3 linked regions of the Pyxidicoccus trucidator genome follow. The protein of the gene in region 1 interacts with the protein of each later gene in a pairwise test. Links are inferred from orthologs where the notes say so. Each region holds a gene or a part of one and is shown on either strand. Other genes may lie near its edges. The genes, in order: G4D85_RS30900, ftsZ and ftsA.

Evidence for each region.
Region 2: the proteins of G4D85_RS30900 (region 1) and ftsZ interact in binary tests that used the Escherichia coli proteins (3 or more experiments, as listed by UniProt). The link is inferred for Pyxidicoccus trucidator from one-to-one orthologs.
Region 3: the proteins of G4D85_RS30900 (region 1) and ftsA interact in binary tests that used the Escherichia coli proteins (3 or more experiments, as listed by UniProt). The link is inferred for Pyxidicoccus trucidator from one-to-one orthologs.

The regions. Positions count from the first base shown.
Region 1 is NZ_JAAIXZ010000012.1:289,657-300,295, forward strand. Bases 2,813-5,587 are described here. They hold G4D85_RS30900 (rod shape-determining protein), read left to right. Parts: upstream 2,813-3,570; coding sequence 3,571-4,605; downstream 4,606-5,587. Other genes in these bases: G4D85_RS30895 (putative ABC transporter permease), read left to right, coding at 2,857-3,405; G4D85_RS30905 (hypothetical protein), read left to right, coding at 4,740-5,477. Outside these bases: G4D85_RS30885 (monovalent cation:proton antiporter family protein), read right to left, coding at 1-1,948; G4D85_RS30890 (hypothetical protein), read right to left, coding at 2,109-2,630; G4D85_RS30910 (glutathione S-transferase family protein), read right to left, coding at 5,593-6,327; G4D85_RS30915 (hypothetical protein), read right to left, coding at 6,397-7,350; G4D85_RS30920 (zinc-dependent metalloprotease), read right to left, coding at 7,646-9,898; G4D85_RS30925 (prolyl oligopeptidase family serine peptidase), read right to left, coding at 10,097-10,639. UniProt on the Escherichia coli protein: Forms membrane-associated dynamic filaments that are essential for cell shape determination. Acts by regulating cell wall synthesis and cell elongation, and thus cell shape.
Region 2 is NZ_JAAIXZ010000002.1:803,259-814,094, forward strand. Bases 2,124-5,095 are described here. They hold ftsZ (cell division protein FtsZ), read left to right. Parts: upstream 2,124-2,979; coding sequence 2,980-4,212; downstream 4,213-5,095. Other genes in these bases: agmC (adventurous gliding motility protein AgmC), read left to right, coding at 2,124-2,637; G4D85_RS09820 (hypothetical protein), read right to left, coding at 4,243-4,632; G4D85_RS09825 (acetyl-CoA carboxylase biotin carboxylase subunit), read left to right, coding at 4,763-5,095. In the rest of the region: more of agmC, read left to right, coding at 1-2,123; more of G4D85_RS09825, read left to right, coding at 5,096-6,115; G4D85_RS09830 (biotin/lipoyl-binding carrier protein), read left to right, coding at 6,171-6,383; G4D85_RS09835 (enoyl-CoA hydratase/isomerase family protein), read left to right, coding at 6,389-7,171; G4D85_RS09840 (response regulator), read right to left, coding at 7,206-7,799; G4D85_RS09845 (FHA domain-containing protein), read right to left, coding at 7,876-9,705; G4D85_RS09850 (rhomboid family intramembrane serine protease), read left to right, coding at 9,811-10,836. UniProt on the Escherichia coli protein: Essential cell division protein that forms a contractile ring structure (Z ring) at the future cell division site. The regulation of the ring assembly controls the timing and the location of cell division.
Region 3 is NZ_JAAIXZ010000002.1:792,943-800,506, forward strand. The notes cover bases 2,038-4,901. They hold ftsA (cell division protein FtsA), read left to right. Parts: upstream 2,038-2,785; coding sequence 2,786-4,018; downstream 4,019-4,901. Other genes in these bases: G4D85_RS09800 (cell division protein FtsQ/DivIB), read left to right, coding at 2,038-2,741; agmC (adventurous gliding motility protein AgmC), read left to right, coding at 4,380-4,901. Outside these bases: murB (UDP-N-acetylmuramate dehydrogenase), read left to right, coding at 1-773; G4D85_RS09795 (D-alanine--D-alanine ligase), read left to right, coding at 770-1,726; more of G4D85_RS09800, read left to right, coding at 1,887-2,037; more of agmC, read left to right, coding at 4,902-7,564. UniProt on the Escherichia coli protein: Essential cell division protein that assists in the assembly of the Z ring. May serve as the principal membrane anchor for the Z ring.

The sequences.
Region 1 (10,639 bases):
TCTCCTCGCCACGCTGAATCGCCAGCACCGTCGCCCCCGTCAGCCCGCGCAGGTTGAGCTGCGCCAGCGTCCGTCCCACCGCGGGGCTCGTCTCCTCCAGCCGGACGGGCACCGGCTCACCCAGGCCGGGCAGCAGCTTCGGCACGTCGTCCAGCGCGTGCTCCTCCGCCCCCGGCTCCTTCGAGTGGGACTGCGCGGCCAGCGCCGCCACGATGACCTGCGCGCCCGCGCGCACGTGCCCGTGCAGGTTCGTCGCGCTCCGCCAGAAGGCGACGCCCAGCGTCAGCAGCAGCGCCAGGATGATGAGCAACCCCGTGGCGCCCCGGAGGAACGGCTGGGTAATCGCGACGACCGGCACCCCGATGATGATGACGGTGACCACCTGGAGCGTGACGACCAGGAGCCGGCGGGGCGCCGCCGCCAGGTCCACCTTCCCATCCGTCCGCCGGGGCAGCGCCACCTCCGCCAGCATCGTCCCGAGTCGGCGCGCCAGGCTGACGACGCCCACCAGGAACGGCACGGAGAGCAACACCGCGGCGATGATGATGAGGTTCTTCGACAGCTCCTGCCCCAGGCCGGTGCGCGCCTCGATGAGCACGGCCACCCTCCCCGCCGCCAGGGACGTCCCAATCACCAGCGCGACGAGCAGCGCCGCGTCCAGCACCAGCAGCCGGATGAGCCGCCGGACTCCCGCGCCAAGCGTCTCGCGCCGGGGCGCTTCCCGCAGCCGCTCCACCCAGGTGCCGTACAGCGTGGCGAACGTCTGCAGCGGCTTGGGCAGCTTCCGGTCCACCCACGTCGCGGTGGGCCCGGACAGCTTGATGAGCAGCGGCGTGGTGAGCGTCGTAATCGCCGAGACGGACACCGCCACCGGGTAGATGAACTCGCGCGTCGCCTTCAGCGACAGCCCCAGGGCCGCGATGATGAAGGAGAACTCGCCAATCTGCGCCAGGCTCATGCCCGACTGCACGGACGTGCGCGTGCCGTTGCCCGTGAGGAACGCGCCCAGCGACACGCTGAGAATCTTCCCGGTGATGACCACCAGCGTGAGCACCAGGATGGCCGCCCAGTACTTCACCACCAGCGCCGGGTCGATGAGCATGCCCACGGACACGAAGAAGATGGCGGCGAAGATGTCCTTCACCGGCTGGACGAGGTGCTCCACCACCTTCTCCTCGCCGGACTCCGCCACCAGCGAGCCCCCCAGGAACGCCCCGAGCGCCACCGAGTAGCCGAACGCCTGCGCCAGCAGCGCCACCGCGAAGCAGATGCCGACGCTCGCCACCAGCGTCGTCTCCGGGCGGTTCAGCCGCACCACGTAGCGCACGGCCCGGGGGATGATGAAGAGCCCTACGGCAACGAGCCCCACCAGGAAGGCGATGAGCCGCCCGGTGGTGAGCGACAGCTCGCCCAGCGACAGGCCCGTGCCGGTGGAGATGGCCGTCAGCGTCGCCATCAGCAGCACGGCGATGAGGTCCTCGACGATGAGCACGCCCACCACCAATTCACGCAGCCGCCCCCGGATGCCCTGCTCGTCGAAGGCCTTGGCGATGATGGTGGTGCTGGAGATGGCGATGATGGCCCCGGTGAAGATGCTCTCCAGGGACGTCCACCCGAAGGCGCGCCCCACCACGAAGCCGAGCCACACCATGATGGTGCACTGGATGACCGCGGTGAGTCCGGCCGTGAAGCCCACCGCGAACAGCTTGCGCAGGCTGAACTCCAGCCCCAGCGAGAACATCAGCAGGATGACGCCCAGCTCCGAGAGCGTCGTCACCACCTCCGGGTTGGCCACCAGGGGGATGGGCACGTAGGGGCCCACGACCAGGCCGGCCAGGATGTACCCCAGCACCACCGGCTGCCGGAGCTTCTGGAAGAGAACGGTCGTCACCGCCGCCACGCACAGGACGATGGCGATGGCCTGGAGGACCTCGTGGGCTCCGTGCATCAAGTCACCTCCGCGCCCCGGAGGGCGCGCACTACCGAAGAATGGAAGAAAGGCCTGGGCCCGCGGGCACGGCCGCCGGAAGGACGACCCGCCCGGCCCGCGCTATCCGGACGACGGGCCGGCAAGGGCCTGCAGGAAGCGGGGCCCTCGCAGGACCGCGTCACCTGGAGGCAGGAGGTCCGCGCAGGGGGCAGGTGACGATGGAGGGCTGGTCCGCGAGGCCGCTCCGCGTGGACCCGGACACCACCGGGTAGCGCACCCGACGGGCGATGGCCGTGTCCGCGATGGCCTGCCGCGCCCGGCCCCAGCGCTGCACCGTGAAGGAGTCCACCGGGAAGCGCCCGCGCGCCGCGCACCAGCGCGCGTGCGCGGGGAAGAGGGACGGCGCGCCCCCAAAGGCAGCCCAGGTGTCGAAGCCCGTGCCCTGGAACCGCACACACGGCTGCTGCGTGGGGCCCCGGGTGAGGAGCCGGTGCCCGGCCTCGCCTTCGACCCCGATGCCCTGGAGGGAACGGGCCGCCGAGAACGGGCTCCTCCGCTCCGGGACGGACTCGGGCAGGCCCGCGCTCCCATGGGCCAGCCCGAGCAGCAGGACCGCGCCCACCAGGACGAGGGGCCACGGCCCGCACGCTCCACTCCCGGCACCGGGCATCCGCGAGTTCTGGCCGGGGGAACGAGTCACTCCATCCTGTTACGACGCGCCCTCCGGGTAAGTAAAGCACGCACGTCACGGGCGGCTCCAGACGGCTTGCCCCGCTGTAGGCCCATGTCCTCCCCGCCCCTGAGGACAGGCGCCCTGTCCTCGGGTGTACAGAGTCAGACGTCGGGCGGGGGCAGGCATCCGGAAGCCCCGGCCCGTGTCGGTCCAGGCACTGCCCCCTCCTGCCGAGGGTTCCTAGGTTCCGGATGTGCTTTCACGATTCTTGCTCTACGGGTGCACGGGGTGGGTGTTGGAGGTCTTGTTCACGGGCGCGGGCGCGGCCCTGAAGCGAGACAGGAGCGCGACCGCGCGCACCTATTTGTGGATGCACCCCATCTACGGAGGCACGGCGCTGGCGCTGGAGGAGGTCTCCGCCCGGCTCAAGCCCCTGCCCCGGCCGCTGCGGGCGCTGGCCTACACCGCCCTCATCTTCGCCGCCGAGTACGGCACGGGCTGGGCCCTGAAGCGCCTGCTCGGCCGCTGTCCGTGGGACTACTCACCCCACCGCTGGAGCGTGCACGGCCTCATCCGGCTGGACTACGCGCCTGCCTGGTACCTTACCGCGCTGCTGTTCGAGCCCGTGCGTGACTCGCTGCTCCACGTCACCAGCGAGGCCCTGCGCCACACGCCCGAGTACCGGCACGCCGAGGAGGCCGGGACGCTGCCGGAGGGGGCGCTCCCAGAGGGGATTCCCGAAGAGGCCGGCGTGGTGGCCAGCCGCTTCGAGCAGGCGCAGGCCGAGGCTGCTTCCCTGTAGTGAGAGCCAGGGCCGTGCGCGTCCGCTGGCCGACTGCTATCCAACCTGAAGTGGAAGCAGCTTCCGGCTTTTCTTCCTCCGTGCTGCGGCGCGTAGTACCTTCCGCGCGTCTCCCCCACGCTCTGGGGGAAATTCCGCCGCCTCCCTGAAAGTTCCCGCCCCCGTATGTTTGACTGGCTTCACACCCTCTTTTCGCGTGACCTCGCCATCGACCTGGGCACGGCGAATACCCTCATCTACATCCGCGGCCAGGGCATCGTTTCCAACGAGCCTTCCGTCGTGGCCGTGCAGCAGGACGCGCGCGGGGGCAAGAAGGTCCTCGCGGTGGGCAAGGAGGCCAAGGAGATGCTCGGGCGGACCCCGGGCAACATCGTGGCCATCCGTCCGATGAAGGACGGCGTCATCGCGGACTTCGAAATCACCGCGGCGATGCTGCGCTACTTCATCCAGAGCGCCCACAACCGCAAGACGCTCGTCAACCCGCGCATCATCATCGGCATCCCCTCGGGCATCACCGAGGTGGAGCGCCGCGCGGTGCGCGAGGCGGCGGCCAACGCGGGCGCCCGCGAGGTCTACCTCATCGAGCAGCCGATGGCCGCGGCGATTGGCGCGGGCCTGCCGGTGACGGAGCCCAGCGGCAACATGATTGTCGACATCGGCGGCGGTACGTCCGACGTCGCGGTCATCAGCCTCGCCGGCATCGTCTTCGCGAAGAGCGTCCGCATCGGCGGCGACAAGCTGGACGAAGCCATCATCCAGTACGTCAAGCGCAAGTACAACCTGCTCATCGGCGAGCGCACGGCCGAGCTCATCAAGATGGGCATCGGCACCGCGTACCCGACGGACGAGGTCATGACCATGGAGATCAAGGGTCGCGACCTGGTGGCCGGCGTGCCGCGCACGCTCACCGTGTCCAGCGACGAGGTCCGCGACGCGCTCGCCGAGCCCGTCAACGGCATCGTCGAGGCCGTGAAGCTGACGCTGGAGCGCACCCCGCCCGAGCTCGCCGGTGACATCGCCGACCGCGGCATCGTCCTCGCCGGTGGCGGCGCGCTGCTGAAGAACCTGGACACGCTGCTGCGCGAGGAGACGGGCCTGCCCGTGTTCCTCGCCGAGGACCCGCTGTCCGCCGTCGTGATTGGCGCGGGCAAGGCGCTGGAGTCGCTCGACATCCTCCGCCAGGTCTGCCAGCCGGGCTGAGTCCCAGCACGGTGCTTCACGGCCACGGCGCCGCGCTCCCGCGACTCTTCGCGAGGGCCGGCGCCGTTCGCTTTTCCAGCCGTTGGCGCCGGGCGTGTTTGACAGGCGTGCGGGCGCTGGACTGTGGTGGCGGCATGCGCCCTTCTTCCCTTCGTCGCAGGCTGTCAGGACTCGCCGCCGCCGCGCTGCTGGTGGCCACCCCCGCCCTCGCCGACTGGTCGGCGGAGGCCACCACGAAGGTGGTGCCCCAGCCCGGACAGAAGCCGCCCCCGGCCACCCAGGGGAAGGTGTACGGGCGCAAGTTGATGCTGCGCATGGACACGCAGCTGCCCGGCCAGCCCGCCAACGCGCCGGGCATGTCCATCCTGTTCGACTTCGAGAAGCGCACGGGCACCACGCTGATGCATGCGCAGAAGATTGCGTCCCAGCGGAGCCTGGATGAGCTGCCCATGAAGCTGCCCATGTCCTGCACGGGGGAGGGGCAGGACTACGACGCCTGCTTCCTGGCGCAGGGCTTCAAGAAGACCGGCACCGAGAAGGTGAACGGCCACCCGAGCACGGTGTACGAGGGCACGGTGCCGGGCATGGACGGAAAGCCGATGCGTCAGAAGATGTGGCGGCCCACGGGCCTGCCCGAGGTGCCCTACGTGCGCGCGCAGACCTTCGGCGCCGATGGGAATGTGATGGAAATCAACCTCACCAACATCCAGCAGGGTGCGCAGCCCGACTCGCTCTTCGCCGTCCCGCCGGACTACCAGAAGATGGACGCGTCCCCATTCGAGGGCAAGACGCCCGCGCAGATTCAGGAGCTGATTCGCCAGCGCATGAGCCAGGGCGCGCCGCCGCCGCAGGGGGGCGGAAAGAAGCCCTGAGCCTCGCGCCCGCCGCTCACGGACGGTGGCTCACGGGCGACGGCGGAGACAGCGCTTTCCTGGGGCTCCGGCACGGCCCCGGCATGAGTGCACGCAACCCACGACAGGCACAGGCTCAGGGCTTGCGGTGCTTCGCGTAGAGCCCGTCCCGCCACTCGAGCAGGTCCGGGAAGCGGTCCGCGAGGGGCGCGTTCGTCCACACCTCGCGTGTCCCGGCCCCCAGCGGCATGTAGCGGTCCTCCGCCGGGCGCAGCATCTGGAGCATGGCCGCGGCGTTGATGTCCGCGTAGGTGAAGCCGCCCTTCAGGTAGGGACGGCCGCCAAGCTCGGCGCGGAGCTGTTCGAGGGCGGGGACGACAGTCTGTTGGATGGCGCCCTCCACGTCGAAGGCCGCCTTGTGCTTCCGGGCGATGAAGTTCGCGCCCATCCGTACGGACGGAGCCATGACGCCCCCAAGCCACCCGGGCACGAAGGAGGGCAGGCTTTCCTTCTGGGCCCGCGGGTTGCGGAGCAGTCCGGTGATGAACTGTGCCCGAGCCACGCCGAGCACGCGGTCACTCGTCTCCTCCCAGCGGGAGATGAGCTCCAGCGCGTCCTGGGGGAAGAGCGGCGCGCCCTGCCCCACCTCCTCCGCCCGCTTCGCGATGTTGAACGAGCCGGTGATGACGCCGCCCTCGTCGGCGAGCTGCGGGACAGAGGGGCGCACGCCGCGCGGCGTGCGCCAGCGCAGCCCCAGCTCGCCGGTGAGTGGGACGTGCTCGCGGTACCGGAAGGCGACGCGATGGTGGTCCAACGCCCAGCGGGCCTTCTCCGTCCAACCCGAGTAGCCGATTCCGTGGAGTGTGCGCATGCAACCCGGGACAGTACGCCGCGCGGAGGCGGCGCCCTAGCCACAAGCGAGTCTCCACCCGCCGGAGCCTCAGCGGTCTCTGCCCAGGCAGAGGCCACAGTCGAGCAGGCAGTCCCGGTATCCAACTCCCAGGCCACAGGACTCGGTGTACTGGCAGACGCCGTCCCCGCAGCGGAAGACATCCCTGGAGCGCAGCCGGGTGGTGATGGGCCGGTAGTGGACGCCGTTGCGGGTGCAGCGCGTGTGGAAGGGCGAAAGGAGGCCCGCGGTGCAGTACGCGTCGCAGCTCCCGAGCGGGATGATGGGCGGGCAGTTGTCCTCCACTCGCTGCAGCGGGCCCGGAGACAGCGCACACCCACGTGGGGAGCTCTGGCTCCCGCGCAGGAGCCCCTGGTCACTGGCCACGAACAGCCCCTCGCCAGTGAAGAGGTTGCCGAAGAAGCAGGCCTCCTCCTCGGAGTACGTCGAGAGCTCCCAGGAGCCGTAGGGGATGGCCTGCCCCCTGCCATTCACCCCCAGCACGGAGATGGCCATCTGGACACCGGTGTTGGTGGTGTGCGCGGCCAGACAGGCCGACACCACCTGCTGCTCGGCCGTGGTGGGCAGCTGCCCCTGGGCCCAGTCCGGCGCGAGTCCGAGCAGCCCCGCCCACAAGTACGAGACGCCCGTGCGCGGGTTGGTGTAGCCGCGGACCTGCCCCGCTGGCACCGCGCAGCGGACCAGGTACCGCATCACCATGTCCGCCAGCGCCGGGTTCGACTGGAACCAGGAGGCGAAGGGGGCCGAGGACAAACCACTCGCGGACAGGCCATTGAATGACAGCCCATTGAAGGACAGGCCATTCGCGGACAGGCCGTTGAATGACAACCCATTGAAGGACAAACCATTCTGCGAGCCCAGCTCCTGCTCCGCGGTGGCCGCCTCGCCGGGGGGCTCCTCGAGGGGCTCCTCCACCGGGCCGCAGCCCGCGAAGACAGCCACCATGGACACCACGAGCACGCTCTCAATATGTCTGGACCGCATGCGCTCCCCCCAATCGTGAGTCATTGACGTCACTGACCGAGACCTCTTTCGAGGCCGCTGGGGACATCCGGGTCGCGCTGTGGAGTCGAGGGTGACGTCCCCTTGAGAGGATTTTCGCGGTGCCACTCCGCCGGGTTGCGGAGGCCACGTCCACTCAAGAAGGAGCGTCGGCAGCGGGACAGCGGCGGCGTGGAGTAGCGGACGCTTACAGGTGAGGCATTGAGCGCCTCCGCCGCGCGCCGAGGGAAGCCTCCGCGCCGGTGGCGGTGCGAGCCACCGGCGCGGGAGCCCCGCCTCAGCGGTAGTAGGGCGAGACGGCCTCGGAGATGCGGGCCACCAGGTCCTCGGCCTCCAGCCGCGCATCTCCGCTCAGCGCCGGGAGCTGCGCGGTGAGTGTCTCCTGCGCGTTCCGCAGGGCGGAATAGGACGCCAGCGTCTGCTGGGTCTTCAGGATGTCCACCATGACGCGACGCGAGCCGTAGGTGCGCACACCGTCCGCGTTGAGCAGGATGGCCTTCACGTCGGCAATCACCAGCGGCAGCAGCGCCGACGTGGCGGGCGGGTTGGCGGAGAAGAAGCCGCGGTCCGCCACCGGGTCCAGGTACAGGCGCGAGAGCAGTCGCCGCGCCAGCTCATCCGCTCGGGCGGCGTACTGCGGGGGCGCGTCGGCGGGCACGTGCAGCGGAGGCCGCACCTGGGCCAGGGCCCCCTGGTAGGCGGTGACCTGGGCCTGCGCGTTGCCCGCGCGCACGAACTTCAGGACGTCGTTGACGTAGAGGCCGAAGAGCCCCTTCTGCCGGTCCAGGTTCACCGAGTTGCGCAGCAGCGGCGCGAGGTACGCGTGGAGCTGCGGAACGAACCACTTCGTGAGCGGCTCATCGAAGCGGTCATTCGGGCTGCAGTACGGGTCGAGGCGTCTGTCCGGGTCCGTGCAGAACGCCTGGGTGGGAAGCTGCTCGGACAGTCCGTAGAGGTAGCGCACGGCCTGCACGTCGTACGGCCCGGGCTGGGTCCCGTGGATGGCGTCGTCGAACTCGGGGTAGTCCATCACCGTGCTGGAGCGGAGGACCGAGTCGCCGCCGTCGTACACCCTCGTGCCCGAGAAGTTGTGGCGCAGGCCCAGCGTGTGGCCAATCTCGTGCAGCACCAGGTTGGTGAGCGCGTTCTCCGCCTTCTGCTTGGGGGTGAGCGAGTCATCCGCCGAGACGTGCACCGGGGCCCCCTCGCCCTCGAGAACCCGGGCCAGCGACAAGTCACACAGCGTGTCGTCCCGCATGCCGGACCAGGACATGCGCAGGGCCTGGAGCGGATCGGCCGCGAGGGTGGGCGCGGCCCCTTCGCCGCCGGCCTCATAGATGGCGTTCGCCATCCACGCCGCGGGGGCGTAGATGCTGGCGCCGCGAATCTCGCCCGTGTTGGGGTTGGTGCGCAGGCTGGCGAAAGCGAGGGGCATGGCCAGGTCCGTGTCGAAGATGAGGACGTTCTTGTCGTCATCCGCGAAGTTCAGCGAGCTGTCGGCCACGACGGCCTCCAGCACCTTGAAGCCGAACGCCGCGTTCCAGCCCTCGATGCCGCGCTTCACCGCGCCCACCACGTCGTACTCGCTGAAGAACGGGTCGTCCTGCACGGTGAGGATGCTGTCGGTGATGTGCCAGCGAATGGGCTTCATCCCCGGGTGGATGTTCCACTTCGCGACCGCCAGCTCGGTCCACCCGCCGCTGTTGGGGATGAGGCGCTCCGCGCCCTGGATGTAGAAGTCCTTCGGTGGCGGCGGCGTGGGCGTGTAGCCCGCGCTCTCCGAGTACTTGCGCAGGGTGAGCCCCAGGGTGCCGGAGCGGCGGTAGGGATTGGCCTCCAGGAAGCCGTGGGAGAGGTCGTCCGGCACGTCCATGTAGCCGGTGAAGACCTGCTCGAAGGCCACGCCGTCCGCCATGCGGCGGAAGCGCTGCGCGAAGCTCAGCTCCACCTGGAACCGGATGTTCTGGCGTCCGTGCAGGTCCCCCAGCACCCCGAAGCGGTTGAGACCCGCCGTCGGGTCGATGAGCACGTACTGGTCCGAGCCGCGCGCGCGGTTGAAGGGCCCGTGGTCGGTGACGACGGGGTACGCCTCCACCAGCACCTCCGGGTCGAACACGTCGCTGAGCACCTTGGTGTCGTCCACGTCCAGGACGAAGAGCTTGCCGTTCTGCTCCTTGAAGCTCACCACCCGCGTGCCCAGCGTGCTGGCGGCGTAGTAGAGGATGCCGCCCGGGTGGTGCTGCTTGAGGAACGCGGACATGAACCACTTCTGCCCCAGCTCGCTGCGCCGGATGGCCAGGTAGAAGCTGGTGCCGGAGTCGTCCACCGCGCCCTGGAGCTTCTGCTCCACCTGCTGCTTGCGCGCAGCGCCCACCTCCTTCGGCACGGCCACGAAGGTCTCATCCAGGGTGACGGGTAGCACCTCGGCGGGAGCCTCCGGGACTTCCGACGCGGGGGAGCTGGTGGGACTGCCGCAGCCGGTGCTCAGCGCGACGGCCAGGGACGCGGCGCCCAGCAACGAGCGACGCATTGGGAATCGACTTCTCCGCATGAGGGACTCCAAGGAGCGGGCCGCGCACGATGCGCGACCCGTGTTGGAGAAACGAAATTCCGCGAGGAGGTTCCCGTCGTATTCCTCGCGCCCCCGGATGCCCCGCGCCGGGCAACGACTTCGGCCTCCGCCGATATGACGTCCGCGCAATCCCGTTGCAGCTTGAGTCCTGTTGCGTCAGTCCATCAACTGCTGCGCCAGGTACACATGGTGCAGCGCCCAGCGGCGCGCATTCAGCAGCGGGTCCGCGTCGTTGGAGTGCCCGCCGTCGGTGTTCTCGTAATAGAGGTACGGCAGCCCCATGGCCTCCAGCCTGGCCGCGAACTTGCGCGCGTGGCCGGGGTGGACGCGGTCGTCCTTGGTGTTGGTGGTGATGTACGGCTTGGGGTAGCGCACGCCCGCCTTGAGGTTCTGGTAGGCGGAGTACTTCGCGATGAACGTGGCGTCCCCGGGCACCTCCGGGTTGCCGTACTCGCCCACCCACGACGCGCCGGCCGGCAGCTTGTGGTAGCGCAGCATGTCGATGAGCGGGCTCTCGATGACGGCCGCGTTGAAGAGGTCCGGGTGCTGCGTCATCGCCACGCTGGTGAGGACGCCACCGTTGGAGCGCCCGTAGATGCCCATGCGGCGCGGGGAGCTGACCTTCCTGCGCACCAGGTCCTCCAGCACCGCGGCGAAGTCGTCGAAGGCGCGCTGCCGGTGCTCGCGCAGCGCGGACTG
Region 2 (10,836 bases), on another replicon or contig:
CCGACCACCACGACGAACCCGCTGAACGTCGACACCGACGGTGGCAGCGTGCGCGACGGGGTGGAGGACGCCAACCACAACGGCCGCGTGGACGCGGGTGAGACGAACCCGCTGGTGGCCGCGGACGACACCGACACCGACGGTGACGGCGTGGACGACGCCACCGAAATCGAGCTGGGTCTCGATCCGCGCGACGCGGACACGGACGACGACGGCGTCACCGACGGCGCCGACGGCCTCACCGACACGGACGGGGACGGCACCATCGATGCCCGCGACCCGGACAGCGACAACGACGGCCTGCTCGACGGCACGGAGCAGGGCGTGACGCGGGAGAACGCGCCGGTGGGCACCGACACCAGCTCGCCCAACTTCGTCCCGGACGCCGACCCGAGCACCACCACCGACCCGAAGCGGGCGGACACCGATGGTGACGGGCTGACCGATGGGGCGGAGGACGCGGACTCCAACGGCGCCGTGAGCTCCACCGAGACCGACCCGAACAAGGCGGACACGGACGGCGACAGCCTGAGCGATGGCGTCGAGGTGACCGGCGTCAACTCGACGGACCCCCTCAACCCCGACACGGATGGTGACGGGCTGAACGACGGGCGCGAGGACTCCGACCACGACGGCAGCTTCGACAATGGCGAGACGGACCCGAGGAACCGCGACACCGACCTGGGGGGTGCCAGCGACGGTGAAGAGGTCAACGGCGGTAGCAACCCGCTGGACGGCAATGACGACTTCGTCGTCGTGGGCCGTGGCTGCAGCACGGGCGGGGCGGGCACCTTCGCGCCGCTGGCGCTGCTGCTCCTCGCGCTGCCGCTGCTGGGCCGCCTGCGCCGCTCGGGCGGGCGTCCCTCGCGGGCCCTGGTGGCCGGTGCCGTCGGGGGCCTCGCCCTCACCGGCGCGCTGGTGGCCTCGCCCGCCGAGGCGCAGGCGACGGCGCCCACGGCGTCGCAGGCCATCGACGTGCAGCAGTACAAGCCGGGGCCGGGCGCCGGGGACATCCTCGGCGTGCACAGCGCCCGCGTGCAGCCCCACCTGGGCTGGAACGTGGGCCTGTCCCTCAACTACGCGGACAAGCCGCTCAACTTCCTGGACCCGCGCCAGGACAGGTTCATCACCGCGCTGGTGCGCAGCCAGGTGGGGTTGGACCTGATGGGCGCGGTGGGCCTGTTCGACCGCTTCGAGGTGGGCGTCGTGCTGCCGGTGACGCTGCAGGACTCGGAGCCGGCGCCGCAGGTGGACTCGTCCTTCTCCAACGGCGTGGGCTCGGGCGGCATCGGTGACTTGCGCGTGGTGCCCAAGGCCCGGCTGGTGGACGGTGAGTCCTTCGACCTGGCCCTGGCGGTGCCGGTGGTGCTGCCCACGGGCGGTGGCTCGGACTTCCTCGGTGGCTCGGGCCTGGGCGTGCAGCCGCGCCTGGTGGCCGAGTACGGGCAGCGGCTGCGCATCGCCGCCAACCTGGGGCTGGACCTCCGGAAGCAGCAGCAGCTTCGCAACCTGAACACCGGCAACTCCTTCACCTACGGCGTGGGAGCGGAAATCCCCTTCACCGTGGGCGAGCTGCCGCTGGCCGCCGCGGCCACGGTGGTGGGCGCGCTCGGGCTGAAGGAGCAGGACACCGAGGAGCGCCCGCTGGAGCTGCTGGCGGCGCTGAAGTACCGCTCGCTGGGCGGCCTCTCCGCGCACGTGGGCGCCGGGCCGGGCCTCACCCGCGGCTATGGCACCCCGGGCTTCCGCGTGCTGGCGGGCCTGAGCTACAGCCCCGAGCCCTCGCGCGAGCCGAAGCCGGTGGTGGCGCCCGCGCCGGTGGACACGGATGGCGATGGCCTGATGGACCCCGACGACATGTGCCCCGTCGAGGCCGAGGACAAGGACGGCTTCGAGGACGAGAACGGCTGCCCGGACCCGGACAACGACGGCGACGGCATCCTCGACGGTGACGACAAGTGCATCAGCGAGCCGGAGACGAAGAACGGCCACGAGGACGCGGACGGGTGCCCGGACACGGAGCCCGCGCCGGTGGACTCGGACGGTGACGGCCTGATGGATCCGAACGACGGCTGCCCCGCGCAGCCCGAGGACAAGGACGGCTTCGAGGACGCGGACGGCTGCCCGGACCCGGACAACGACAAGGACGGCATCGCCGACACCGCGGACAAGTGCCCGAACGAGCCCGAGGTCATCAACGGCGTGCAGGACGAGGACGGCTGCCCGGACAAGGGCAAGGTGAAGGTGCAGGTCGACGGCGAGCGCATCCTCATCCTGGAGAAGGTCTACTTCGCCACGTCGAAGGACGTCATCCTCGCCCGCTCGTTCCCGCTGCTGAAGCAGGTGGCCGCGGTGCTGCGCGCCAACCCCCAGGTGGAGCTGCTCCGCATCGAGGGCCACACGGACGACCAGGGCAACGACGCGAAGAACCTGGACCTGTCCAAGCGCCGTGCCGCCAACGTGCGGAAGTTCCTGGTGAACGAGGGCATCCTCCCCGTGCGCCTGGAGGCGGAGGGCTACGGCGAGACGAAGCCGGTGGACACCAACAAGACGGCCGCGGGGCGCGAGAACAACCGCCGCGTGGAGTTCAACATCCTCCGCGTGTCGAAGGTGGAGGTCGAGCGCGACGCCCCCTGACGCTTCGCGGCCGACGACGATGACCCCGTGAGTCACTCACGGGGATGAGCGAGGGTGGTCCTGGACGGTGCTCCGGGGCCACCCTTCGTTTTTCTACGCGTTGGAGCGCGATTCCGACCCGCCAAGGCGTGCCGCGTTTCGCGAGTCAAGGGGCGAAGTTCGCCCACCACGCCGCACCGCGTGCTCGCCGGGTCGCTGCGTAAGTGCGCGTCAGGACTCGGACGCGCCTCATCCCGCTACAGGCTCGTAGCGGAATACTTGCCAAAGCGTGGGACTTGCTGATGATTGTGGAGGTTGGGAGTGCGCGCGCTGCACCGCGCCGCTCCAGCCGAAAGGACCGCCATGGACCAGTTCGATCAGAACAAGCAGGCCGCCAAGATTCGGGTCGTCGGGGCAGGTGGGGCCGGCTGCAACGCGGTCAACACGATGATTCTGTCGAAGCTCGACCGGGTCGACTTCATCGCGGCCAACACCGATGTCCAGGCGCTCGCCGCGAGCAAGGCGCCCACGCGGCTCCAGCTGGGGCAGACGCTGACCAAGGGCCTGGGCGCCGGCGCCAACCCGGAGATGGGCCGCGAGGCGGCCCTGGAGTCGAGGGACCAGATTGCCGCGGTGCTCGAGGGCGCCGACATGGTGTTCGTCACCGCCGGCATGGGCGGCGGCACGGGCACGGGCGCCGCGCCCATCATCGCGGACATCGCCAAGAGCCTGGGCTGCCTCACGGTGGGCGTGGTGACGAAGCCCTTCCTCTTCGAGGGCAACAAGCGCCGCAAGCAGGCCGAGCAGGGCATCGTGGAGCTGAAGGCCGCGGTGGACACCCTCATCACCATTCCGAACCAGCGCCTGCTGTCGCTCTCCAACGAGCCGATGCCGCTGCTGGAGACCTTCAAGCGCGCGGACGAAGTCCTCCTGAATGCCGTGCAGGGCATCAGCGACCTCATCCAGTACCACGGCTACATCAACGTGGACTTCGCGGACGTGAAGACCATCATGAGCGACAAGGGCCTGGCGCTCATGGGCACCGGCCACTCGTCCGGAGACAAGCGCGCGCTCACCGCCATGCAGCAGGCCATCTCCAGCCCGCTGCTGGAGGACGTGTCCATCGACGGCGCCACCGGCCTGCTCATCAACATCACCGGCGGCCGCGACATGACCCTGCAGGAGGTCAACGAGGCGCTGACGCTGGTGCACGACGCGGCGGACAGCGAGGCGGAAATCATCTTCGGCTCGCTCATCGACGACCAGATTCAGGACGAGGTGAAGATCACCATCATCGCCACCGGCTTCGTCCACCGGGACGCGCCCAAGGTCCGCGTGGCGCCGACGGTGGTGCAGGTGCCGCTGTCCCGCCCGGCGCCGTCCGTGCACGCCACCGCGCACGTGCGCGAGCGCGAGGAAGTGGCCAGCCTGGTGCCCTCCAAGGGCAGCGCGCCCCGGCCGCTGCCCGCCGTGGAGAGCAGCAAGGCCATGAGCAGCCGCACCTCGGTGGTGAAGGAAGCCGCGCTGCCGCTGGATGAGGACCAGTTCGACATCCCCACGTTCCTCCGGCGCCAGGGCCAGACGGAGCTGCCGTAGCAGGAGTGGGGAAGGGCGCGGCGGAGTGCGTCAGTGGCCGGGAAGCCGGGCCACGCTCGCCTCGTCGCGGCCGGCCAGCTTGTCCGCGCGGTCGAAGAGGTCATCCACCTCCTCGTACAGCGCGTCGACTCGCTCGGGCCGGCGGGGAGCCGGCAGCACGCCGCTTCCGGACAGCTCCTCCAGGCGCGCGCTGGCGCGCTGGAGCAGCTGCAGGGCCTTCAGCAGGGACAGCCCGCGCCGCGTGCCCTCCTGGGTGAAGAGGGTGCCGCTCTGGGTGAGGGCTTCGAGCGTGGTGCGGACGGTGCGGACGCGGTCCGCCTGCCGGGAGCGGTAGAGGTCCAGCCGCTTGGCGCGCCGCGCGCGGTGCAGATCGACGACGCCGCCAGGGCTCTGGGAGGAGGGGGGCTTCACGTGCGGCAAGGTACGTCAGGGCCTCGCAAGGCCGCAAATTTACGGGATTGTTCCGTCCTGTAGCGCGCTCGCCCGCACCCTTGTCATGGGAGGGGTCGAGGGTTAGGTTCGCCGCCCTTCGCAGGGGAGGGCTGCCGCCATGTTCCAGAAGCTGCTCATCGCCAACCGGGGAGAGATTGCCCGCCGCATCGGCGTGGTGGCCCGGGGAATGGGGCTCAAGACTGTCGCCGTGTACTCGGACGCGGACGCGGAGCTGCCGTTCGTGAAGGAGGCGGACGAGGCCGTGCGCATCGGCCCCGCCCCGGCCAAGGACAGCTACCTCAACGCCGCTGCCATCCTCGAGGCCGCGAAGCAGACGGGCGCCCAGGCCGTGCACCCCGGCTACGGCTTCCTGTCCGAAAACGGAGAGTTCGCCCAGGCCTGCGCCGACGCGGGGCTCACCTTCGTGGGGCCTCCCCCGGCCGCCATGGCGCGGATGAAGGACAAGAGCCAGGCCCGAAAGCTGGTGGCCGCGGCCGGCGTCCCGGTGGTGCCCGGCAGCGACGGCGTGGTGCCGGACGTGGCGGGCGCGCTGGCGGCGGCCGAGCGCATCGGCTACCCGGTGCTGTGCAAGGCGGCCAGCGGCGGCGGCGGCATCGGCATGGCCGTGGCGAAGGACCCGGCGGAGCTGGAGAAGGTCTTCCGCCAGTGCACGGACCGGGCGAAGGCCGCCTTCGGCAAGGAGGGCGTCTACCTGGAGCGCTACTTCCCCGCGCCGCGCCACATCGAGGTCCAGATTCTGGGGGACCACCACGGCCACCTCATCCACGGCCTGGAGCGCGAGTGCTCCATCCAGCGCCGGCACCAGAAGGTGGTGGAGGAGGCCCCCTCCGTGCTGTTCGCGGACGGGAAGAACGCGGCCCTGTCGCAGACGCTGTTCACCGCGGCCGTCACCGCGGCGAAGACGTTCGGCTACGCCAACGCCGGCACGGTGGAGTTCCTCTACTCGGACGGGCAGGTCTACTTCATCGAGATGAACGCCCGGCTCCAGGTGGAGCACCCGGTGACGGAGCTGACCACGGGGCTGGACCTCATCGGCTGGCAGCTGCGCATCGCCGCGGGCGAGCGCCTCACGGTGAAGCAGGAGGACGTGAAGCGGCGCGGGGCGGCGCTGGAGTTCCGCATCTACGCGGAGGACCCGGTGAAGTTCTTCCCGTCCCCGGGCCTGCTCAAGGTGTTCCAGCCCCCCACGGGCGAGGGCGTGCGCCTGGACTCGGGCTACGGCGAGGGCAACACCGTCACGCCGAACTACGACCCGATGATTGCCAAGCTCATCATCTCTGGCGACACGCGCGCGCAGGCGATTGAGCGCTCCGTGGCGGCGCTGCAGGGCTTCCGCATCGAAGGCATCAAGACGAACATCCCGCTCCACCTGCGAATCGTACAGGATGCGGCCTTCCGGGCCGGCGAGCTGGACACGCACTTCCTGGAGCACCACGCGAAGCCGGCGTAGGGCAGCAGCCGGGGCCTGGCTCCAGCCCCATCCACCCCTGAGGAGGCAAGGTTCCATGGCGGACGTCGCGGCGCACATCACCGGTACGGTGTGGAAGATCGAAGTGAAGGTCGGCCAGCAGGTCAACGCGGGCGACACGCTCGTCATCCTCGAGTCCATGAAGATGGAGATGCCGGTGGAGGCGGAGGAGGGCGGCACGGTGAAGGAGATTCGCTGCAAGGAGGCGCAGTCGGTCAACGAGGGCGACGTCCTCGTGGTGCTCGGCTAGTCGCAGTGGAGCCTTCGTCGGAGGCGTCGCTCCAGGTAGAGGACCGCGAGGGCGGCATCCGCGTCCTCACGGTGTCCCATCCGGCCCGGCGCAACGCGCTCAACGACGCGCTGCTGGCCCAGCTGGACGCGGCGCTGGAGCCGGCCCCGCATGTGCGCGCCCTGCTGGTGCGCGGCGCGGGAGGCACCTTCTGCTCCGGCTACGACTTGACGCGCCTGGGCCCGCCCGGCGAGGACGGGCTCCTGCCGGATGACCCGCTGGTGGCGTGCCTCCTCAAGCTGGAGGGGCACCCGGTGCCCAGCGTGGCGCTGGTGCAGGGCGCCGCGGTGGGCGCGGGCTTCGACCTGGCGGCCTCGTGTGACTTCCGCATCGGCACGCCGGACGCCATCTTCCTCATGCCTCCGGCGCGGCTGGGCATCGTCTACTCGGCGGAGGGGCTGGCCCGGGCGGCGCGGCTGGTGGGCTTCGCCCGCGCCAAGCAGCTGTTCCTCACCGCGCGCAAGCTGGACGCCCGCGAGGCGCTGGCCTGGGGGCTCCTGGACGAGTGTCTGGAGCCGGCCGATGCGGAGGCGCGCGCGTATGCGCTGTGCGCCACGCTGGCGGCCCATGCGCCGCTCGCGGTGTCGGGGATGAAGGAGTCCTTCGGGCGGCTGGCCCGGGCTCCGCTGGAGGAGGCGGACCAGGCACGGCTGCGAGGCCTGCGCGCGGCGGCCTTCGGCAGCGAGGATGCGAAGGAGGGGCGGGCGGCCTTCCTGGAGAAGCGCCCGCCCCGCTTCACCGGCCGCTAGTCACGGCGGCCGGTGGAGGGGTTGCACCTGGGACTCAGGTGTCGCCGAACAGCTCGCCCATGCGCAGCTGGAGCGCCGAGGCAATCTTGTACAGCGAGGAGATGGAGGCCGAGGACTCCGCGCGCTCAATCTGGGACAGCAGCGACACGGACAGGCCCGTGCGCCGAGCAAGCTGCTTGAGCGTGAGCTCCTGCGTCTTGCGCGCGTCGCGGATGGTCCGGCCGATGGCGCGGTGAAGGTCCGCCTCCGGGTCCTGGGAGAGGCCCTTCTTCTGGAGGGCGTTGCGGACCGCGGCGATGAACTGGTCCGGCTCCATGGGCTTCTTGACGTAGTCGGAAGCCTGGGCCTTGAGCGAAGCGACGGCCGTGTCCACCGTGGGGTACGCGGTGGCGACGATGACGGCGACGTCGGTGTCGTACTTGCGAATCTGCTCGAGCACCTCGGTCCCGGACATCTGCGGCATCATCATGTCCAGGATGACCAGGTGGAAGTCCGAGCCGCGGAGGATCTCCACAGTCTGCGTGGGGTCCGTGGTGGTTACGACCTCGTAACCTTCGCGGGTCAGCACCAGCTTGAGGTAGTCGCAGTTGTCCTGCTCGTCATCAACCACCAGGATGCGAATCTGCACAGCGTCTCCTCGCTGCAGGCGAACAGCGTCGGTTGGGGGGGATGTGGAACCCGGGGCGGGCCCCGGCGGCACACCACTACTTCTTCTTCTCGTAGCTCTCCACGATGTCCTTCACTGCCTTGAAGCGGGGATGGTCGGGAGGAGCCAGCTTCAGGAAGCGACGGTAGTACTCCGCTCCTTCAGCGGACTGCTCGTTCCGCGCCAGGGCGGAGCCGAGGAACGCGTAACAGTCCACGGTGTTGGCATCGAGCTCGATGCAGCGGCGAAGGTTCTCGATGGCAAGAGGGTAGTTCTTGGTCTGGATGTACTTCTTGCCCTCCGCGAGGGCCAGCTGGGCCGGGGTGGGCGCGCCTTCCGGGGGCCTGGCGGTGCCAGGAGGGGGGACGGTGTTGGTGTTGACGGCGGGCGGAGGCGTCGCGGCGGCAGCGGCGGCAGCGGCTTTCTTCTGGGCGTCGGCCAGCTGGGCGTCGGCCAGCTGGGCGGCCAGGGTGGAAGCCTCGGACGCGAAGACCGTGGTGCCGGACGTCTCCGACAACGCCTTCTCGGCGTCGGCGAGCTTGCCAGCGGCCAGGGCCGCGCTTGCGCGGTCGAGCCGCTGCTTCACCATCCGCTCCGCGCGGGCCTGGTCCAGCAGCTCCACCACTTCCTTCGGCTGACGGCCCTGCGCGTCCTTGACGCTGGACAGGTAGTCCTCTGCCTTGTCGAACTCGTGGGCGGTGATGGCCTTCTGGGCCAGCGCCAGCCGCTCCGGAAGCGAGGGTCCGGTCGGCGCGGGCGGCGCGGCGGGAGGCGCCTCCGGGGCCGGCTGTGCCACGGCGGTGGCCGGCTCGGTGCCGGGAGTCGGCTGCGGCTCCGCGGAGGGCGGCTCCGTGTCGGGCCCTGGCTGGGCCACCGGCGGCACCGGCGTTCCGGGCACGGGGGGACGGAAGAAGTAGAAGCCCACGGCCCCGGCCCCCAGCAGCAGGGCGACGAGCCCGGCCACCAGCGGCAGCTTCGAGCGCGAGCCACCCTCACCGGCGGGCAGGTCGTCCGCGGCGTCGCCGGCGTGGAGGAAGCGGAGCTTCACGTGCCCCAGCTCGATGATGTCGCCGGAGTTGAGCGTGGCCTGGGCGTAGCTCTCGCCATTGACCGTCAGCCCGTTGGCGGACTGCATGTCGATGACGCGCCACTCGCCGCCCTCCTCGCGCACCAGCTTGGCGTGGGTGCGCGACAGCGAGCGGTGGTCCAGGGTGATGTCGTTGTCGTCGGTGCGGCCAATCCGCAGCTCGGTGCGGATGCAGGCGAACTCCTGACCCTTCAGCTCGTCCGGGGTCAGCACCAGCAGGCGGGGCGCATCATCGGTGGCCACGTCCGCCACCTTGCGGGGGCGATCCGCCTCCACCTGATCCAACCGGATGATGGAGGTGGAGTGCCGGCGCACCTCGGCGGAGGAGGGCGGGGTGTGGTCGTGTTCGTCCTCGTCCTCGTCGTCTTCCTCCGCATGGGCGGGCCGGTCGTCGGAGGTGTCGTCGTCCTCCTCCTCGGCTTCCTGCGCGCTCATGGGCTCGAGCGCGGGCTCCGTCTTGCGCAGGGCCGACGGCACCTTGGTCGTGATGGGGCCGGAGACGCTGGCGGCGCCTTCGGTCTGTAGGGCAAGGTCGTAGTCGCCGATCTGGATCAGGTCGCCCTCTTTCAGGGGCGACTGACCCGCGATCCGCTCGCCGTTGATCCGGGTGCCGTTATAGCTACCCAGGTCTTCAACCACGACGTGACCATTCAGTCGTACCAATCGTGCGTGACGACGAGACACATTGCGTTCCGTCAGGCGGATGGTGTTTCCCTCCTGACGGCCAATGGTGATCTCGTCACGCACGAAGGGAACAACGGTCTTGCGCCCCTCGTCGTCTTCGATGATGAGCTTCAGCACGGGTCTGATCCGCGTACAGTCATAGCAGAACGGGGTTTACCTGTACAAGCCATGTATCCCCCTCAAAAGACAGGGCTTTCTTCCCAAGAGGAGGAGCAACCGGGCTTGTTGTCCATCGGTCAGTCGGCCGTGACGGGGGGGTTGGGGGGCTGGCCCTGGGTCACATTGGCCCTGGCGGTGGTGCTGGTGGCAGTGCACGCCTCCCTGGGGCTGGCGGGGCCGGTGGACGTGGACGCCCTGGTGCGGTGGGGCGCCAAGTCGGGACCGCTGGTGGTGGAGGCGGGGCAGACGTGGCGGCTGGTGACAGCCAACTTCCTGCACCGGGACTGGCTGCACCTGGGGCTCAACCTGCTGGTGCTGGTGGCGGCGGGCGCGGCGCTGGAGCGTGCGTGCTGGCGCTGGGACTACGCGGCCCTGCTGGGCGCGGCGGGACTGGCCACCATGGCGGGCTCTCTGGGGTGGTCGGGGGCGGTGAGCGTGGGGGCCTCGGGGCTCGTCTATGCGTGCGTGGGCGCGCTGCTGGTGATGGGCCGGCGCTACCGGGGGCGGCCGCGCGGGAAGGGGCGGTGGCTGTCCGGGGACGGCGCGCTGCCCACGGTGCTCGTCTTCCTATGGATGGGCTGGACGTCGGTGGGCGTGGACAACGCGGGGCACCTGGGCGGGCTGCTCACGGGGCTGCTGGTGGGGGCCTTCCTCGAGCCGCGAGGGCCGGGCAGGGGCCTTGCCCGGCCTGCGGGCCTGCTGCTGGCGGCGCTGGTGGTGGCGGCGCTGGTGGTGGCCGAGCGCTCCGGCTGGCGCAGGGAGCAGGACGACGGCTTCGGGGTGTCGGTGCCGCTGCCGGAGGGCTGGCGAAGCGAGGAGGACGGGCAGGGCCGGCGGGCCTTCTCCAACGGGCTGCCGGGGCTGGGGCGGGCCACCTTCTCCGCGGAGGTCATCGAGGTGGGCGAGCCCGGGGACGGCGCCGCGCAGGCGCGGCACTTCCAGGAGGAGACGCTGGTGCCCGGCGCGCCGGGGCCGGAGGGACGGACGCTGAAGGTGGTGGGGCCGGTGCCGACGCGGCTGGGCGGCAGGGACGCGCAGCGGGTGAAGGCGGAAGTGGAGGGCCCGGGTGGCGCCACGCACCTGCTGGCC
Region 3 (7,564 bases), on another replicon or contig:
TGCTGCGGCTGGCGCGCGAGGAGGGCGTGCCCTTCTCCGTCCTCGGTGGCGGCGCGAACACGCTGGTGGGCGATGGCGGCGTGCCGGGCCTCACCCTGAAGCTCCCGGGGGACCTGTTCCCCGAGGTGGCCGACGTGGGCCCCGAGGAGGGGCGCCTCACGCTGGGCTGTGGCGCGGCCATCGTCCGCCTCGTCAACCTGATGCGGACGAATGGGCTGGTGGGCGCGGAGTTCCTCGCCGGCATTCCCGGCACGCTGGGCGGTGCGGTGGCGATGAACGCCGGCACCAAGAACGGCGAGGCCTTCCGGGCGATTGAAGCGGTGGAGGTGGCCACGGCGGACGGGGTGGGGTGGCTCACGAAGGCGCAGGTGCCGCACGCCTATCGCCACTCCGAGCTGCCGCCGGGCGGCGTCGTCACGCGGGTGCGCTTCCTCCTGCGCAAGGGGGACGTGGTGGCGTCCAAGGCCGCCATGGACGCGGACCTGGGGTACCGCAAGCGCACGCAGCCGCTGAGCCAGCCCAACTTCGGCAGTGTCTTCACCAACCCGCCGGGCGACCATGCCGGGCGATTGATTGAAGTCGTGGGCCTCAAGGGCCATACGCTGGGCCGCGCGCAGGTGTCCACCCTGCACGCCAATTGGATAGTCAACCTGGGCGGAGCCACCGCCCGCGACGTACTGGGCCTCGTCACCCTCATGCAGCAGCGGGTGCGCGAGGAGACCGGCGTCGACATGAAACCCGAAGTCAAGCGCTTGGGAGAGTTCCTGCCATGACCCCGAATCGCGGCGCCTTCACGAAGGACGAGCTCAAGACGAAGCGCGTGGGCGTGTTGTACGGCGGCCTGTCCTCGGAGCGCGCGGTGTCCCTGAACACCGGCGCGGCGGTGGCCGGCGCGCTGCGCTCGCTGGGCTACACGGTGGTGGACGTGGACGTGGGCAGGGACCTGCCCGCGCGCCTGGTGGCGGAGAAGGTGGACGTGGCGTGGCTCGCGGTGCACGGGCGCTACGGCGAGGACGGGTGCCTCCAGGGGCTGCTGGAGTCCATGTTCATCCCCTACACCGGCAGCGGCGTGCTGGCCTCCGCGCTGGGCATGGACAAGGTGTACGCCAAGCAGGTCTTCGTCACCCACGGCATCCCCACCCCCGCGTACCGCGCCTTCCACGACGCGGCGTCGGCGCTGGCGGCGGCGGACTCGCTGGGCTTCCCCTTCCCGGTGGTGGTGAAGCCCAGCCGCGAGGGCAGCAGCGTGGGGGTGCACATCGTCAAGGCGCGCGCGGACTATGACGCCGCGGTGCAGGACGCCGCGAAGTACGCAGGCACCCTGCTGGTGGAGCAGTTCGTCAAGGGACGCGAAGTGCAGGGTGGCGTGCTGGACGATGAGGCCCTCGGCGTCATCGAGGTGCGCGCGGCGCATGAGTTCTACGACTACGACGCCAAGTACAAGGCGGACTCCGGCACGCAGTACCTCTTCCCCGCACCCCTGCCTCCGGATCAGTATGCCCGGGTGAACGAGGTGAGTCTGGCCGCGCACAAGGCCCTCGGCTGCAGCGGGGGCTCCCGGTCCGACGTCATCCTCACCGAGGGAGGCGAAGTGTTCCTGCTGGAGATCAACACCCTGCCTGGCATGACGGCCTCCAGCCTCCTGCCGAAGATTGCCGCCGGACGGGGCATCGACTTCCCGGCCCTCTGCGAGCGCCTCCTGCTGGGCGCCTCCCTCAAGGCCTGAAGTCAGGGGCCGGACGCAACTTCGCGTCTGGCCCCGTCGAAAACTTCCGGAAGCCCCCTGGTCCATCACCCGAGCGCCAGCGCTACAGCGACGTGGCTGTAGCCAAAAACTGGCGTGGAGATCCATCCGCGCGCAGCATGCGTGCGACCGTCCCCGACCCATGGCCTTTGGCAGAACGCGAAATCGCCGCCGTCAGGACACCGCCCAGCAGAAGGAGGCGGTGAAGGGCGCCGTGCGCTCGCACGGGCCGGGCGTCCTGAAGGTGCTCGCGCTGACGCTGGCCACGGGCCTGCTGGTGTGGGGTGGGGTGGAATTGCGGCGCTGGGCGCTGACGTCGCCCCGCTTCGACCTGGCGGCGGTGTCCTTCTCCGGCCTCCAGCGCGCCTCTCGCGTGGAGTTGCTGCGGCTGGCCGTCCTGACGAAGGGGCAGAACCTGTGGACCCTGGACGTGGGCGCCCTGGAGCGCACCATGTCGCAGCACCCCTGGGTGAAGACAGTCGAGGTGACGCGGCGCTTCCCCAACCGCGTGTCGGTGGAGGTGACCGAGCACGTGCCGGTGGCCCTGGCGGTGCTGAGCGAGCTGTACGTCCTGGACGAGGAGGGCGAGCCCTTCAAGCGGGTGACGCCGGGGGACGGGCTGGATTTGCCGCTCGTCACGGGGTTGGACAGGGAGGGGTACGTGACGGACCCGGCGGTGGCGCGCGAGCGCCTGCGCATGGCCCTGGAGGTGGCGAGCGCCTATGCGCGGCTGTCACCCGACAAGGCCGAGCGGCTGTCCGAGGTCCGCATGGAGGCGCAGGGCCTGGCGCTGGTGACGGCGTCCGGCCAGGAAGTGCGCCTGGGGCAAGGAGATTCCGAGGTCAAGCTGCAGCGGCTGGCCCGCGTCCGGCGAGAGCTGGGTGCGAGAGGGCTTGCAGCGGAGATCATTCACCTGGATAACCGTGCCCGACCCGGTTGGGTGGCGGTGAAGCTTTCGAGCCCTGTCTCCGAGAGGAACGGGGTCTCGACGCGGTAAGCGGATGCCCCTTTCACGAGAGTGGGGGGCCTGGGAGGGTTGTCATGGCGAAGCAGAAGTCGGGGGAGATCATCGTCGGCCTCGACATCGGCACGACGAAGATCTGCGCCATCGTCGGGGAGCTGACCGACAGCGGGATTGACATCATCGGCATTGGTACGCACCCGTCGAAGGGGCTGCGCAAGGGCGTGGTGGTCAACATCGAGGCCACGGTGTCCTCCATCCGCCGCGCGGTGGAAGAGGCCGAGCTGATGGCGGGAGCCGAAATCTCCCACGTCTACACGGGCATCGCCGGTGGCCACATCAAGGGCTTCAACTCCCAGGGCATCGTCGCGGTGAAGGACAAGGAGGTCCGCGACGCGGACATCGCCCGTGTCATCGACGCGGCGAAGGCGGTGGCCATCCCCCTGGACCGGGAGGTCATCCACGTCCTGCCGCAGGAGTTCATCATCGACGACCAGGGCGGCATCAAGGAGCCGCTGGGCATGGCGGGCGTGCGCCTGGAGGCCAAGGTGCACATCGTCACCGGGGCCGTCTCGAGCGCGCAGAACATCGTCAAGTGCGCCAACCGCACGGGGCTGAATGTCTCCGACATCGTCCTCCAGCCGCTGGCGAGCGCCGAGGCGGTGCTGGGCGAGGACGAGAAGGAGCTGGGCGTGTGCCTCGTCGACATCGGCGGCGGCACCACGGACATCGCCATCTTCTCCGGCGGCTCCATCGTCCACACAGCGGTGATTGCGCTGGGCGGCAACAACCTCACCAGCGACATCGCCATCGGCCTGCGCACGCCCGCGCACGAGGCCGAGCGCATCAAGCAGAAGTACGGCTGCGCGCTGGCGTCCCTCATCAACAAGGACGACACGATTGAGGTGCCCAGCGTGGGCGGCCGGCAGCCGCGCGTCCTGGGGCGGCAGATTCTCTGCGAAATCCTGGAGCCGCGCGTGGAGGAGATCTTCCAGCTCGTGCACCGCGAAATCCAGAAGTGCGGCTACGAGGACCTGCTGGCCTCGGGCGTGGTGATTACGGGCGGCTCCACGCTGCTCGCGGGCATGCCGGAGCTGGCCGAGGAAGTGCTGGGGCTGCCGGTGCGCCGGGGCATGCCGCGCGGCATCGGCGGGCTGGTGGACGTGGTGAAGAGCCCCATGTACGCCACGGGCGTGGGCCTGGTCGTCTACGGTGCCAAGCACCTGGACCGGCGCATGTTCCGCATCCGCGAGGAGAACGTGTACAAGAAGGTGAAGGGCCGCATGCGCGAGTGGCTCGAGGAAATCTTCTGACGGGCTGACGCACCTCGCCCGCCACACGCGAAGGGGCTCTCCGGAAGGGGGGCCCCTTCTTGCGTTCTGGCCTGGCGCGTCATGCCTGGGCGCGTCCGGCGTGGACGCGTCACGCTCCCTCACGCGTGCGGCGCTGACGCGTCAGAAGCCGACGTGACGGGGCGCGTTATTGGGGCGCCAAGCTGTCCGGTTTCCGGAATCTGGATCCGTGATTCGGATTGCCCTCTGGGCGAGAGGGGTGGTGGGTCCTGGAAGCCCTCGGAACTGTGAGGGTCGGGAAGTGGACGGGGGATGGCTTCGAGATTGCTATGTGCGGCCATTGCCGCCGGGACCCCATCCCACCTCGCGCGGCCCTGCCCACATGAACGACAACACCCACACCCCCACTCCGCTGGTACTGGCGCGGCGCATCCGCGCTCGCCTGCCTGCCGCTAGCCTGCTGGCGCTCCTGTGCGTCGCGCTGGTGGCTCCCGCCGCCCACGCCGAGCCGGACTCCTTCGGCCTTGGCACCGGTACCACTCCGCTGACCGTCAATGCCGCCAACACCGTCATCAACACCTACACGCGGGTGTCCGCGGCGGTGCCGGCAGGGCAGAGCTTCGTCACGGTGACGTCCACGACGGGCTTCGCGGTGGGCAACCTGGTGATGGTGATTCAGAGCACCGGCCTCACCCCGAGGCCCGCGTCGGGCAGCCAGACGCCCATCGACGTGTCGGGCAACACGATGGGCCGCTGGCAGCTGGCGCGCATCCAGTCCCTGACTGCCACCCGGCTCAACTTCACCCAGCCGCTCACGGTGCCGTTCCTGGCCACTGGTGCGCAGGCGGTGTTGGTCCGCGAATACACGACGGTGACCATCAACGCTGGCGCCAGCCTCGTCGCCGGGCCCTGGGATGGGACCTCGGGCGGTGTGCTGGCCTTCCTGGCGACGGGGGCCGTGAACAACCAGGGCACCATCTCCGCCACGGGCCGGGGCTTCCGCGGCGGTATCTTCCTCAACGGTGAGGGGGATGGGTGTACCGGCGTCGACGCTGTGTGGCCGGCCGGTGCCATGAAGGGCGAAGGCGTGGTGCCCGGCGCCTACCAGCCGGAAATCGATCCGTTCCCTCCTGTGGCCGGCACGACGGGCTACGGCAACATCGCCAATGGCGGTGGTGGCGGCATCTGCCACAACTCGGGCGGTGGTGGTGGTGGCGGCGCGGGTGCGGGTGGCCAGGGCGGACGTACCTGGAGTGGTGACCTGCCGGCGTCACGGGACGTGGGCGGGCGTGGCGGTGTGCAGATGAACTATGACGCCGTGTCACGTGGCCTCTTCGGCGGTGGCGGTGGTGCTGGCCATAGCAACGACGACGAGGGAGGCGCGGGCAATGTCGGTGGTGGCATCGTGTTCATGCGCGCCGCGTCGCTGGCGGGCGCTGGTGCGGTGACCGCGGACGGCGTGGCGGGTGAGAACGCGCGAGGCTTAGGCAACGACGCGGCCGGCGGTGGTGGCGCGGGCGGTACCCTCTACATGCGCTTCACGGGCAACCTGACCTGCAGCGCGAATACCGTCAGTGCTCGCGGTGGCAATGGTGGTAGCACCACCTTCGCGACACCTCACGGGACGGGCGGTGGTGGTGGCGGTGGCCGTATCCTGGTGCAGGGGGCGGCGGTCGGCTGTACTCCCGTCGTCACAGGCGGCGCGGCGGGCACCCAGCCCTCGGCCGGTGCTCCGGATGGCATCAACTATGGTGCTCGCCCGGGCAACCCAGGTGTGGTCACCGTGCTGCCCGGCGCGTTCCCTGCGTCCCTCGCCGCTCCGGTGGTGGTGACGCCGGCCAACGGTTCCACGACGGGTGTTCGCCCGCCCATCACCGGCACGGCCCCGGCGAACTCGACGGTGGTCATCTACATCGACGGGGTCGAGGTGGCCCGCGTGACGGCCGACGCGGTGGGCAACTTCACGTTCACGCCGACGACCAACCTGACTGCAGGTGCCCACACCGTCAGCGCCATCGCCGAGGTGCAGGGCGTGTCGAGCGTCCGCAGCAACACCAACACCTTCACGGTGGCCACGGACACCACTCCGCCGGACACGACGATTGTGAGCGGCCCGGCGGCGGTGACGAACGCCACGACGGCCACCTTCAACTTCAGCTCCAACGAGAGCCCGGTGACGTATCAGTGCTCGCTGGACGGCGCGGCCTTCGTGGCCTGCACCAACCCGCGCACCTTCACCGGTCTGGCGCAGGGCAATCACACGCTGGCGGTGCGCGCGGTGGATGCGGCCAACAACGTGGACCCGACGCCCGCGACCTACGCGTGGACGGTGGACACCACGGCTCCGGACACCACGATTGTCAGTGGCCCGGCGGTGGTGACGAACGCCACGACGGCCACCTTCGACTTCAGCTCCAATGACGCGGCCGCCACCTTCGAGTGCTCGCTGGACGGCGCGGCCTTCGTGGCCTGTGCCGACCCGCGCACCTTCACGGGGCTGGCGAACGGCAACCACACCCTGGCGGTTCGCGCGGTGGATGCCGCGGGCAACGTGGACCCGACGCCGGCCACCTATGCCTGGACCGTCGACACCGCCCTGCCGGACACCACCATCGTGAGCGGCCCGTCCGGGGTGACTGTCTCCACGACGGCCACCTTCGACTTCACCTCCAATGAGAGCCCGGTGACGTACGAGTGCTCGCTGGACGGCGCGGCCTTCGTGGCCTGCGCGGACCCGGTGACCTTCACCGGCCTGGCGCAGGGCAACCACACGCTGGCCGTGCGCGCCCGTGACGCCGCCGGCAACGTGGACCCGACGCCCGCCACCCGCTCCTGGACGGTGGACACCGTTGCTCCGGACACCACGTTCACCAGCACGCCGCCCGCCGTGTCGAACTCGGCGGTGGCCAACTTCGACTTCAGCTCGAACGAGAGCCCCGTCACCTACGAGTGCCGCCTGGACGGCGCGGTGCTGTTCACCGCGTGCACGGACCCGGCGTCCTTCACGGGCCTGACGAACGGCAGCCACACGCTCCAGGTCCGCGCGGTGGATGCGGCCGGTAACGTGGACCCGACGCCGGCCGTCTATACGTGGACGGTCGACACGGTGCCTCCGGACACCAACATCGATGCCGGCCCCTCGGGGACGACGACCTCCACCAGCGCGACGTTCGACTTCAGCTCGCCCGACAGCCCGGTGACGTACCAGTGCTCGCTGGACGGCGCGGCCTTTGCGGCCTGCACGGACCCGGTGACCTTCACCGGCCTGGCGAACGGCAACCACACCCTGTCGGTGCGCGCGGTGGATGCCGCGGGCAACGTGGACCCGACGCCCGCCACCCGCTCCTGGACGGTGGACACCTCCGCTCCGGACACCACCATCGTGAGCGGCCCCGCGGCGGTGACGAGCGCCACGACGGCGACGTTCGACTTCTCCTCCAACGAGAGCCCGGTGACGTACGAGTGCTCGCTGGATGGCGCGGCCTTCGTGGCCTGCACGGACCCGGTGACCTTCAGCGGCCTGGCGAACGGCAACCACACCCTGGCGGTGCGCGCGCGTGACGCGGC